DNA from 3 places in the Paenibacillus sp. J22P277 genome. Region 2 is predicted to be linked to each of the others. Evidence: riboswitches for the same ligand, from Rfam matches in the RefSeq annotation. Region 2 holds a riboswitch; each other region holds the start of a gene.

Evidence for each region. Region 2 has a riboswitch for cyclic di-AMP ahead of AC50YL_RS07525 (histidine kinase). Riboswitches for the same ligand answer to the same signal wherever they lie in the genome.
Region 1: linked by a shared signal. The riboswitch ahead of AC50YL_RS35105 (resuscitation-promoting factor) and the one ahead of AC50YL_RS07525 (histidine kinase) in region 2 are both predicted to bind cyclic di-AMP.
Region 3: linked by a shared signal. The riboswitch ahead of AC50YL_RS14460 (3D domain-containing protein) and the one ahead of AC50YL_RS07525 (histidine kinase) in region 2 are both predicted to bind cyclic di-AMP.

The regions. Positions count from the first base shown of each region.
Region 1 is NZ_JBXENS010000015.1:59,079-63,171, forward strand. Features, by position in the region: gene rnmV (ribonuclease M5) at 1-369, opposite strand, end outside; gene AC50YL_RS35105 (resuscitation-promoting factor) at 512-1,657, opposite strand; cyclic di-AMP (ydaO/yuaA leader) riboswitch at 1,898-2,107, opposite strand; gene AC50YL_RS35110 (TatD family hydrolase) at 2,292-3,059, opposite strand; gene AC50YL_RS35115 (HD domain-containing protein) at 3,081-4,093, opposite strand, start outside.
Region 2 is NZ_JBXENS010000002.1:619,538-623,630, forward strand. Features, by position in the region: gene AC50YL_RS07525 (histidine kinase) at 139-2,481, opposite strand; cyclic di-AMP (ydaO/yuaA leader) riboswitch at 2,660-2,855, opposite strand; gene AC50YL_RS07530 (DUF445 domain-containing protein) at 3,085-4,093, opposite strand, start outside.
Region 3 is NZ_JBXENS010000004.1:243,760-247,852, forward strand. Features, by position in the region: gene AC50YL_RS14450 (acetylxylan esterase) at 1-738, opposite strand, end outside; gene AC50YL_RS14455 (polysaccharide deacetylase family protein) at 878-1,753, shown strand; gene AC50YL_RS14460 (3D domain-containing protein) at 1,802-2,617, opposite strand; cyclic di-AMP (ydaO/yuaA leader) riboswitch at 2,722-2,921, opposite strand; gene AC50YL_RS14465 (ATP-binding protein) at 2,988-4,093, opposite strand, start outside.

The DNA.
Region 1 (4,093 bases), on a different contig from region 2:
CATCGTGACCTCCGCCAGACCGCCGTCATTACTGCCGGCTTCCGTGCGCAAATTGGCCAGCGCGTGCCGTATGGCCTCCGGAGAGGCGTTCTCCACGCCGATATCTCCTTTATAGAGCGCCTCCGCCTGCGGCAGGAACGCATGCTTGCAGCCGGGCACGCGCTGCGCGACGATTTTGCGGATTCGCTCGCCCGCATGGTCGGGATCGGTGAAGATGATGACGCCGCGGCGCTCCTGCGCCAGCGCGATGCGCCGAAGCACCGCCTCCCCGATGGCGGAACCGCCGGTTTCGATCGTCTCCGCTTCGACGGCCCGCTTGATGGCGACCGTGTCGTCCTTGCCTTCGACGACAATGATTTCTTTGATCATGGAAGCTCCATTCCTTCCCTTCCGATAAACAAATAAAAAGAAGAGGCATCGCCCCTTCTTATGATGGCATATTTTCGCATGAATTACGATATGAATCAAGTAGACGGCGAATTCAACCAACGCCGGACCGTCGACCGGGTCTCTACAGAGACTCCGGCTTTTTGGGTCCCAGCACGTACACCGTGTAGCCCCGCTTCAGCCCGAACCGGTCCGCGTAAGATTCGCTGTCGAAGTAAACGTCGATTTTGCTGCCTTTGATCGCACTGCCGGTATCTTCCGCTCGGCGGAAACCGATTCCTTCAATATATACCCAGTAGCCGATCGGAATGACCCTCGGATCCACCGCGATGGTGCGTCCTTCCTGAACGCGCGCTCCCGATGCCGTAATGCCGTATTCCGGATGGTTCTTGTCTTTGCCCGTCGATGCAACGCCGGCCGAATACGCCGTCAGCGTAACGTTCTTCATCACTTTCTTCGCGTTGAACGTTACCCCGTGCTTCGTATACGTCGACCGGGAGGACTGCGCGGACAGCATCGTTACCTTCGGCTCGGGCTTTTTGGTCCCGACCGACACGACTTGGTTGACCGCGGATTCCGGGGTCAATTTCTCTACGAGGATTTGCGATACCGGCACGCCGTCCGCGAATACCGTTTCGTAGCGTTTGACGACTTTGCCCTGCTTGCCCGACTGGACAAGCTTCTGTTTGCCGAGCGCAAGCTGCGGATCGTCCTTCTTCACGACGGTGAAGGGAACGGGGTAGCTCGTTTCGGACACTTTCTTGTCGATCCGGGTGACCGTGATGGTCATGTTCGGTTCGAGCGCGGCCACAAGCGAAGGCGTTACCTTGTCTTGACCGCGAACCGCTATATCAGCCTGATCGATCGCCGCCTGTACAGTTCTCTCTGTCGTGTACAACGTTCTTACTTTGCCGTCAGCCTTCACTTTAAGCGGGACCGCCTGATCGATGATGATCCGGTCGCCGTCGCTTATTCCGCCATCGAGCGGCATCGACACCTTATCGTGCGTGCCAATGGTTATGGCTTGTTCATCCAGTAGGCGTTGAAGGACCCATTGTTTCGTCGAGACAATGGTTTCTCGTCCGTTCAATACTACGGAGACATGCTTGTCAGCCGTTCCGTACAACAACACCAAAAACATGAAAGTCATAGCGATTGAGATCATGGCGCTCAGTACAATTAAACGCACATTCTCATGCTTCCATCGCAATGCGAAAGACATGCTGGATGATCGTTTCCCATGGGTGTCCTTAAGCTGGAGTGCTCCCACTTCTTCGGTCCTCCTTACATAGCCCCGCCGCCTTTGTAACGCATGATACTTAGACGCGACTATAGAGTAGTATTAGCGTGCAAGCACGCATCTTCCATATTCCTCCCCGGCCCCACCTCCACGATACACCCTATGTCGTCAGTTTACGCAATATTCAAACAAAAAGAAGCCCGACGACAGAGGATCTGTTTCGTGGCTTCCCATTTAAAATAGGCAGCATGGAGTTGCATGCACGAGGTTGATCTCTCTTATAGACGCTTGCGAGGTTAGCTGTCGGATTCGGGCGCGAGAGTCGCCCTATTCGCTCGGGAACGCTTCATTCTGAATGCGTCCGTCCGCGAAATTCACCCCAAGAAGAATTTCACCGTCTCCGCCGTCGGCATGATACAGACAGTTTCAACAATTGGTTCCCCCGCTCTCCGGTAGCCGGAGATTAAGCGATTATTTGGAAAAGGAATACAACTTTTGTTGCTCTGAGATGAATCATACAGTCTAGCGCCGCACATTGTAAAGAACTGATTAATGACGATTTTAGTGAATTTCAAGGAAAATAACGAGAGATTCAAGCGATTTTCGGATCAAAAATCATTTTTATCCCCGGATATCATCCAAATGCTTGCTTTCAATCCGATTTTCATGATATTCCAAAACATTTCATCGCGTTCTCGGTCGTAATTCTTCCAATTTCTTCTACGGATTTACCTAAAATATCCGCCATTGTATTTGCTACAAGACGGACGAAAGCCGACTCGTTTCGCTTCCCGCGATGCGGGTGAGGCGCCAAATACGGAGCATCGGTTTCGATTAACAGACGGTCGAGCGGCACCTTGGCCATGACCTCTTTGGGTACCCGCGCGTTGAGAAATGTAAGCGGTCCCCCGAAGGATATGTAGAAGTTCATATCGAGACATTGCTTCGCCGTCTCCCAGCTGCCGGAATAGCAGTGCATGACGCCGCCGACTTCGCTCGCCCCTTCTTCCCGAAGAATACGCACCACGTCTTCATGCGCGTCGCGATTATGGATGACGATCGGCTTGCGCTTCGCTTTCGCGAGGGCGATTTGCTGGCGGAATACTCGTTGCTGAACGTCCTTCGGCGACGTATCCCAGTGGTAATCAAGCCCGATTTCGCCGATCGCGACGACCTTGGGGTGATCGAGCAGCGAAGCGATCCATTCCAGGTCCTCCGGCTTCATGTCGATGCTGTCGACGGGATGCCAGCCGACGGCGGCATAGATGAACGGATAGCGCTCGGCCAGCGCGATCGTCGTCGGGATCGTCTCCCGGTTGAAGCCGATATTGATCAGCTTATCTACCCCCTCGGCCCGTGCCCGTTCAATGACCGATTCGCGGTCGTCGTCGAATTTATGCGAGTCCAAATGCGTATGCGTGTCGATTAACATCATGATTTGCGAAACCCCTTTCTACATTAAAGCAAACAATTCGCGTATCTTCGCGGACAAGAGATGCGCTGATTCAAGCAGCGGTTCCTCCGGGTAATACAGGTGATACTTTCCTTGATGGATACCCGTGATGGAGCGGACGATATCGGACCTTCCGGATATTTCCGACAACCGGTCATCGCCCGAGAGCAGCAGAATCGGCGGTTTTTCTTCCTTTTCCGCTTGTTCGGCCGTACCCGGACGATACACATGGTAGGGCATGTCATACGGAAAGTCAATTTCCAGGTGATATTCCGGATGAAGCCCTATGGCGCGAAATTGATCCCGAATCTCCTGCCACAGCTTCTCGTCGGGTTGATCCATCGTGATATATTTGTAAAGCTTGCGGTTCAAGAATCGCTTGCATAGATCGGACAACACCGTATCGGATTCGGATGCCCAAGCAGAGAAAGCGGTCTGAACGAGCGCCTCGTCCAGCGCAAGGTAATCCTCGATGTCGATCGTTCCGGAGAACAGCTTCTCCAGGGGCGCCATCATCCAGCCGAACGCATGGCCGCCGGCATATAACTCCTTCGCTCTGCGGAATATTTGTCGCAGTATGATTTCGGAGCTTCGCGTAACCGGGTGGAAGTACACCTGCCAATACATTTGGTAACGAGACATGAGATAGTCCTCGACCGCATGCATGCCGCTTTCCTTGACGACGATACGTCCTTGATGCGGCCGCAGTACGCGCAAGATCCGCTCCAAATCGAAGGTACCGTAGTTCACCCCCGTAAAGTATGCATCCCTAAGCAAATAATCCATACGATCCGCATCCATCTGACTGGAGACGAGCGAGACCACGATCGGTTCATGGTAGGTTTTGCAGATCACGGAAGCAATCCGCTCGGGATATGAGGAATCGAATTCGCGCAGCACGCGGTTAATCTCGGTGTCCCCGAGCAGCAATCGGCAGGTCCATGCCTCGTGATGCGTGTCGAAGACGTCTTCGATGGAATGGGAAAACGGTCCATGCCCGATATCGTGAAGCA
Region 2 (4,093 bases):
CGAAAATAGCTGCAATCGCATCAGCTGCGTCTTACGGCATATTCGCGCTATATCCGCATCCTGCCAAAAACTCCGGAACGTATTGCCTGGCGGTGCCCTTTCGGAATGCAACTCTTCCTCTTATGGATCCCTGGAAAGCTACTCTTCCTCTTCCCCAAGCGCCATGTTGGGATTGAAATCCGCCACGACCAACACGTCCATATGGCGGCCTTCGCGCAAAATCGTATCGATGACCGGTTTGGTCTTCAGCTTGCTCCAGAACCCGCGGCCCGACTGGCCTAGGATCATCTGCGTGCTCTTGAGCTCGTTGGCCTTCGCCAGGAGGGCGTCCGGAATCTTGCTCGCCGACACGCCGCTCTCCGCCTCGAAATCGCCGCCAAGCCGGTCGACCAGCGCCTTGATTTCCTCGATCCGCTTGTTGCAGGCTTCCGAACGGTCGCCTTCGGTGCGCACGTAGTGCACATGCCAGTCGGCTTTCAAGCGGTACGCGATACGGAAACCGCGACGAATCAGCCGTTCGGCGTTCTTGCTCGTCGTCACCGCAACGAAGATGGATTCATGCCGATGCCACGTGCCGCGCAGCGAGCCGTTGCGTTCCCACGACTCCAGCCGTTCGTCCACGTCGTCCGCGATCTCCCGCAGCGCCAGCTCGCGCAGCGCGATGAGGTTGCCCGTCTTGAAGAAGCCGGCCAGCTCGCCTTCCACGTCCTCGTCCTTGTAGATCAATCCGTCGCGCAGGCGCTGCTGCAGCGCGCTCGGCGCAACGTCGACGAGCTCCATTTCGTCCGCGAGGCGCAGGAATTGATCGGGCACCGTCTCGGTCACGGTCGTGCAGGTAATCTGCTCGACGGCGTCCTTCAGGCTCTCCAGATGCTGCACGTTCATCGTGGAAATGACGGAGATGCCCGCATCCAGAATCTGCCGTATGTCCTCGTACCGGTGCTTGTTTCGGCTGCCCTGCGCGTTCTCGTGCGCCAGCTCGTCGATCAAGACGACCTCGGGGTTGCGGGCGATAATCGCGGAGACATCCATCTCTTCGTCCGTTTTACCGTTCGACTCGATCCGGATCCGCGGAATCGTCGTCAGCCCGCCGATTTGCGCTTCCGTGTCGGCCCGTCCGTGCGTGTCCACGCAGCCGATCACGACGTCGATGTCCTTGCGGAGCAGCGCGTTGCCTTCGCGCAGCATCATGTAGGTCTTGCCGGCCCCGGGAGCGGCGCCGACGTACACCTTGAACGTCCCGCGGCGAATGCGCTCGATTTTCTTCTCGACTTCCTGCGTGCTCAGCCTGCGGTACGGTTCCGACGGCGGCTTCGAAACGGAACGCTTCGCCGGCAGCACCCGTTCGCCGTCATGCTCCGCGCGATCCGCCATGAAGAACACGTCGATGTTGCGCGTCTGCTTCAGCAGGCTGTGCGCGATCGAGCCGTGCATCAGCTCCTCCGAGCGGGTCTGCTTGGAATGACCCATGACGATCCGGGTCGCGTTGATCAGCATGGCGTAGCGGATCATCGCCCGCGGAACCTGCTTCCGGCCGGAAACGGCGATCTCGCGGAAGCCCGCCCCGACCTTCTCGACCAGCTTCAGGATCGACTTCTTGAACGCCTCCCGCTCCTTGGTCGGCTCTTGGGTGGCGTCGTTGAAGACCACGACCTGCAGGTCTCCGCCCAGCCGCTTGGCGATCTGCTGCCCGCGCCGTATATAGATCGATCCGTTGATATGGTACTGCGCGGCGACCAAGATGCGCTCGGACGCGCCGGAAGGCCCGATGAAGCCCTGCTCCTCGCGGTACTTCTCCAGCGATTCGTTCACGCCCTCCGCCATGAGGCGCAGCGTCAGCTCGCGCAGCTTGCCGACATTGCCGCGTTTGAGCAGCTCCGGATCCTTGACATTGTTCAGCCGCCCCTCGCTCAGCCGGTTCAGGATCGTCTCCGGCGACACGTCGATCAACCGCACTTCATCCGCCAGCTCCAACAGATCGGTCGGCACCGTGCATTCCGGCGAGATGCCGGTCAGCTTCTGCGCCTGCTCCGTCACGCCTTCCAGCTCGTAGACATTGACCGTCGTGATCACGCTGATTCCGCGGCCGAGCAGAAAGCGAATATCCTCGCGCCGCGTCGGAAACTTGGCGCCAGGTCGGTTCTCATGCGCCAGCGAGTCTACCAGCAGCACCTCCGGATTGCGCTCGATGATCGCATCCAAATTCAAATCCTTCTTCTCCACGTCGCCTTTCAGCCAATGGATGCTCGGAATGCGCTCGAGATCCGCCAGCTGTTCCACGGTTTCCGGCCGCCGCATCGTCGAGACGGCGCAGACGACCACCTCGATTCCCTGCTGCTTGAGCGCCTGGCCCTCGCGCAGCATGTGGTAGGTTTTGCCGGATCCGCTGACGGCGCCGATGTAAATTTTCAGACGGCCGCGATGGATTTTGGAGATGGATAATAGCAGTTCCTCCGGAGTTTGTCGCCGGTAGCCGGCCATAACGTTATACCCCTTTCATGCCTATACCTATAGATTTGCGAATTGCTTGAAACTTATGCGAGGGCGCGAAAACGGACATCAAAAAAGAAGCCAACGAAAAACGGCCTCTAACTTAGAGGAACGCCTCTCGCGGCTTCTAGGCACATGATATAAGAAGTGTCTATTCGCACGCACAATCGTCGCCTCTCTCGGGTCGCTTACGAGGTTAGCTGTCGGATTCGGACATGAGAGCTGCCCTACCCGGAACGCGGCGGCCTTAAGCTGCCCCGCCCGGGATTCACCCCTGATGGCAAGCCTCGATCTGACGCCTTCGATGGCTTGACATGCCAATGGTTCCCCCGTTTTCCAATTCGGAAATTCAGCGTTGTCAATTACGTAGTTTAAGCATGACTCATGTTACGCCAGCACATGCTTTTTGTAAAGGAAACCCGTACGCAATCCGCTCCCTTGAGCAGGCAACCAGCATGGATATAGCGCTTACAAAGGCGGCGAGCGCCAGCAATCTCCCGCTACCTCACTAAATGAGCGTTTTTCGTATTTGGGGCGTAAGGCGAATGGTTTAATCATCCGCCCGTTCACTGACAAAGTTCGCAATCCCCGGCCTCAAACGTTCCCGGTCGCCATCTCGATGCCCCGCAGCAGGAGGCCGATCAGAAACCCGCAAAGCGCGCCGTTGACGCGGATCCATTGCAAGTCCTGCCCGACCTTGTCCTCGATCAATTCGACCAGCTGGTCGTTGTCGAGCCGGTCCAGATTCTCCCGCACGAAGGAGCCGATCCGGGCATGGTTGCGCTCGATCAGCGCCGCGGCTTGGCCTTTGAGCCAATGCTCGGCTTCGTCGACAAGTCCTTCGTTCGCCTCGATCCGGTTCAGGAGTCCGTCCACGAACGTCCACGTCTTCTCGGCAAAATCCTCGTCATGCAGGAAAGCGACGCCTTTCTCCCGCAGGCTCTCGAACAGCTTATGCAGTTCGCCCTCGATATCGAAGGCTTCAAGCAGCTCGTCGCGCATGGCGTCCAGCTGTCCGGATTCCGCCAGCTTCGTAATCAGGATATCCAGCGCCTCGCGCAGCTTGCTCATGACGATCAAACGGCGCTCCGTGCCCTCGAGCTTCAGCTCGTGGATCTTCGAGAGCACGAAGGATTGCAGCATGGTCCCAAGCTTGTCCTCTTCCAAATAGCCGATGAAGGCATTGACCGCGAACGACATCAAGCCGCCGAGGTTCAGTCCTTTGATCAGCGTCATGACCGCGCTGCCGAGCTCGCGGCGCATCCCTTCGGTCGCGATCCAGGACTCCGCCCGCTCCAGCAGCAGATCCAGCATGCGCTCGTCCGTGCCGTCCTCCTCGGCTTTGCGCAGGAAGCCGCGAAGCGCCGCCTCCAGGTCGATGCGGCGCACGGCCGCGCCGATCTCGTCCGAGAGCAGCGGAACGATGCGATCGGCATCCACGCTGCGGATAACGCCTTCCAAGAGCTGCGGCAGGCGCTCGCTGTGCACCGCCGAATGCAGCGCGCCGCGGATGACGGGCAGCAGCTGCTCCGCCAGCTCGAACTGCCTCAACTTCTCGAGCATGCTGTCCTTCGCCAGCAGCCGGTCCTCCAGCACGCGCACG
Region 3 (4,093 bases), on a different contig from region 2:
GAAGATCTCGTCCTCGCGCTTATGCTGCGGATCGAAATGGCGGAAAAACGTGCGCAATTCCGCATAGGCGTCCTTGGCCAGGTCCATCTCCCATACCCGGCGGTAATCGCTCAGGAACGGGAATACCGGCGCAAGCTTCTTGATTCTCGGCTCCAATGCGGCGCAGGCGATCGTCAGCGCGCCTCCTTGAGAGCCGCCCATGGCGTAGACGCGCTCGGCATCGACTTCCGGACTGTCGATCGCGATTCCTGCCAGCTGCGCGCAATCGAGGAAAACATGCCGAAACAGCAGCCCGTCCGGATCGCCGTCCAATCCGCGGACGATATGGCCGTTCAGCGTGGTCCCGGACACGCCGCCCGTGTCCTCGGAATAGCCGCCTTGTCCGCGGACGTCCAAGGAGAAGATCGAAAAGCCGAGCGAGACGATGCCGAGCTTGTCCGCCCACTCTCCCGCATTGCCGCTGTAGCCGTGGAATTGCACGACGGCGGGATGCGGCGCGTCAGAGCGGCGCGGCCGCGCGTACTTCGCGTGAATGCGCGCGCCTCTGACCCCCGTGAAAAACAAATCGAAACATTCCGCCGCAGGCGTCTGGAATTCACACGGCACGAGCTCGATCGCCGGGTCGACCGCGCGCATCTCGGACAGCGCCCTTTCCCAGTAAGCATCGAAATCGGCAGGCTTCGGGTTGATTCCTGAATACGTTTGCAATTGGTGAAGCGGCATATCGATGTTTGGCATCTTCAATCCCCTTTTCGCACGTAATTATTCCTTTTTATGTTACGTGCTCGGTCCACCGCTGTAAAGTGTTGATTCCGATTTTTCGGTGAATGCCCGGCGCGGCCAGCGGGCAAAATGACTTCATTAAGGAGGGAAGGCCATGCGGATGTTTAGCGGGGCGAGGAAAGCGCTGTTGCTGCTGGCGGCTTGGACGTTATTGACCGCCTCCTCCGATGAAGGACGGGAGTTCGGCGCCGTAACGTCGCATGCGGCCGCGGCGGAAAGCGGCGTCCATAAGCTTCAAGAGCCCTCCGATGAAACGGACGCCTTCTCCGGCGCCAAGCCCAAGAAACAGAGCCGAGCGAAATCGATGTCCTGGGTAACGCTGCAGAAGCGCTATCCCGGCGCCTTCGTCGTCTGGGGCTCTCGGCGGTACCGGAAAGTAGCGCTTACGTTCGACGACGTGCCGGACCCCAGATACACGCCCCAGGTGCTGGATACGCTGGCACGCTATAAAGTAAGGGCGACCTTCTTCGTCGTCGGCCAGCGGGCGGCCGCCAATCCCGCCCTCGTCCGGCGCATGAGCAGGGAAGGACATATCATCGGCAATCATTCGCTCAATCATCCCGTGTTCTCCCGGATCTCGCTGTATGCCATGCAGCAGCAAATCCTGCGCACGGATTGGATTCTGAGGCCGTTGGCAGGCTACAGCCCGAGGTTCGTCCGCCCGCCGTACGGGGAAATCACGCCGGCGCAGGTGGAATGGCTCCGGGGCGGAGGCTATACCGTCGTCAATTGGGACGTCGATTCCGAGGATTGGCGAAGCCTGGACAGCAACGCCATCCTGATCAACATCAAGCGAACGCTTCAGCCGGGCTCCATCATCCTGCAGCATGCCGGGGGAGGCGCAGGCCAGGATCTGTCCGGCACCGTCGCCGCGCTGCCGCGGCTTATCAAGCTGCTGCGAAGCAAAGGATACACGATCGTCACGCTGCCCGAGCTGCTCGGCCGTCCGGCCAATCGCAAAGGGGAATAGAATGAACGAAACGGCAGTCCCGAGGGACTGCCGTTTGCCGTATGACGCCTATTTATCAAGTACGAAGACCTTGACGGATTGAAAGCCGAAATTGCTTGCTTGCTCCTGCGATTGCGGAACGAAAATATCGATTCGGTTCCCGTTGATGGCGCTGCCTTGGTCGGACGCGACCGCCATCATGCCTCCTGACGGGAGACCGTTATGATCGTAGCCTGTAATATACAATTTGCTTCCCATCGGAATGACGTCCGGATCGACCGCGATCGTTCCGAGCTTCAGCGGATTCCCGAAGTAGTCGACCGCTCCCCAGCCGTTCTCGGAGGCTGCAGCCGTATACGCGCTTGCTTTTGCCTGAACGACGTCCTTGTAGACATACGACTTGCCATTCACCGTAACGCGATCAGCCTGCGGCTTTTGAACGGTCGCTTTTCTCGTCTTGGAAGTCGTCGCCGTCTTTTTCGGAGCGGCTTTCTTCGCCGGGGCGACTTTTTTCGCCGGAGCGACTTTCTTTGCCGATGCAACCTTTTTCGCTGCCGCTTTCGGAGCTTCTGCCGTTTTTTTGGCTGCCGGCTTCACGGCTTGTTTATCGGCCGCGAGCTTCGTCGCTTTCACCGGCGCCATCGATTTGGCCGTTGCGGCCGCCGGAATAACCAGCATCAAGCCTTCGTAAATGTTTCCCGCGTCGACGAAAGGATTCGCCTGCTGAAGCAGATCGACGCTGACGCCGAATTGGCTCGAAATCTTCCAGAACGTGTCGTCGTCCTTCGCCTTGTACTTGGCCTCCGCATGGGCCGCCGCGCTTTGGGCGAGAATGACCAGGCTGAGCGCTGCTGCTACAACGCTCTTCTTCCAGTGGATATTCATGTTGTCGATTTCCTCCTTAGTTTACGGCCATATGCCTGAAAAGCGGGCATAGGACGTCATCGCGAGAGCGACAGATCCGCTTAAACGGAAGCGGAACGATGATGTCGTCATCGCATGCGGCCTGCGAGGTTAGTTGTCGGATTCGGGTCGAGGAGTTCGACCCTACGCACGTAAACGCGCGATTCACCCCAGCGCCAAGGCGCGGTGAACCCGTCATGTGATGTCCATCAGATGACGGGAACGGAGCAATATGACTTGCTCCAAAAGATCCCCCGTACGAGTAACGTTTCGGCTCGCGTAATAGAATAACACAATTCGAACGGACAATCCTACCGGTAAATCCGCCCATCGGACGAACCGCGGCATCGTTTCAATCGATTTTGGGCAAATGCACCGTCACTGTCGTCCCTATGCCGGGGCGGCTGGAAATGTCGATTTTGCCGCCATGGCCTTCGATGATACGGTAGCACACCATGAGTCCGAGCCCGGTTCCGCTGTCCTTGGTCGTGAAGAACGGACCTCCGAGCAGCGGCAGCTGCTCTTCGGGAATGCCGACCCCTTGATCGGCGATCGAGACGGCAATCCCGTTGCCTGCGGATTTCAAATCCACGACCACCGTCCCGCCTTGAGGCATCGCTTCGATGGCGTTTTTGAGCACGTTGACGAACACCTGCTTGAGCTGGTTCTCCTCGCAGAGCAGCGACGCGGAATCCGTGTCGTAATACGCGGTCAGCTGCACGTTGTTCATGATCGCCTGCGTCTCGAGCAGCGTGAGCACGCTCTGGATCGTCTTGATCAGATCATGCTTGCGGAACTGATTCGCCTGCGGCTTCGCGAGCGCCATGAACTCCTGCACGATGGAGTTGATCCGGTCCAGCTCTACGAGCATGATGTCGAAATAATCGTGGTAGCTGTCGATCCGCGTCTTGAGAAACTTGGAAAAACCGATGAGCGAAGTCAGCGGGTTGCGGATTTCGTGCGCGATGCCCGCGGCCATCTGCCCCACTACCGACAACTTCTCCGACTGAATCATCGCCTCTTCGTCCTTCTTGCGGTCGCGGATGTCGCGAAATACGCTCTGCACGACCGTGCCTTTGCCCGGATAATCGCGGATGCGGGTGCTCGAAACCTCGACGTCGATCACTTCGCCCGTGGCGCTGACCAGCTTCGATTCGGCAAAATCGTTGGGCTCGTCCGTTTCGAAGACTTGCATAAGCCGTTCCTTCGCGGTTTCTCTTACATCGGGATGGAGGTAGTGAAGAAAGGGCTTCGACAGCAGCTCCGCTTCCGTCAATCCGAGAATGCGCAAGCCTGCCTGATTCGAAAAAATAACCATTTCGCCGTCGTGGACGAAAATGGGTTCGGGCAAATATTTGATCAGCCGCTGATAGCTCGTGGCATCCGGATGAAGCCCGCGTTCCGCGTTCCCGCCCGGCTTCAGCGCCAGCTTTCGTTTCAATGCCGAAGCAAGCACGC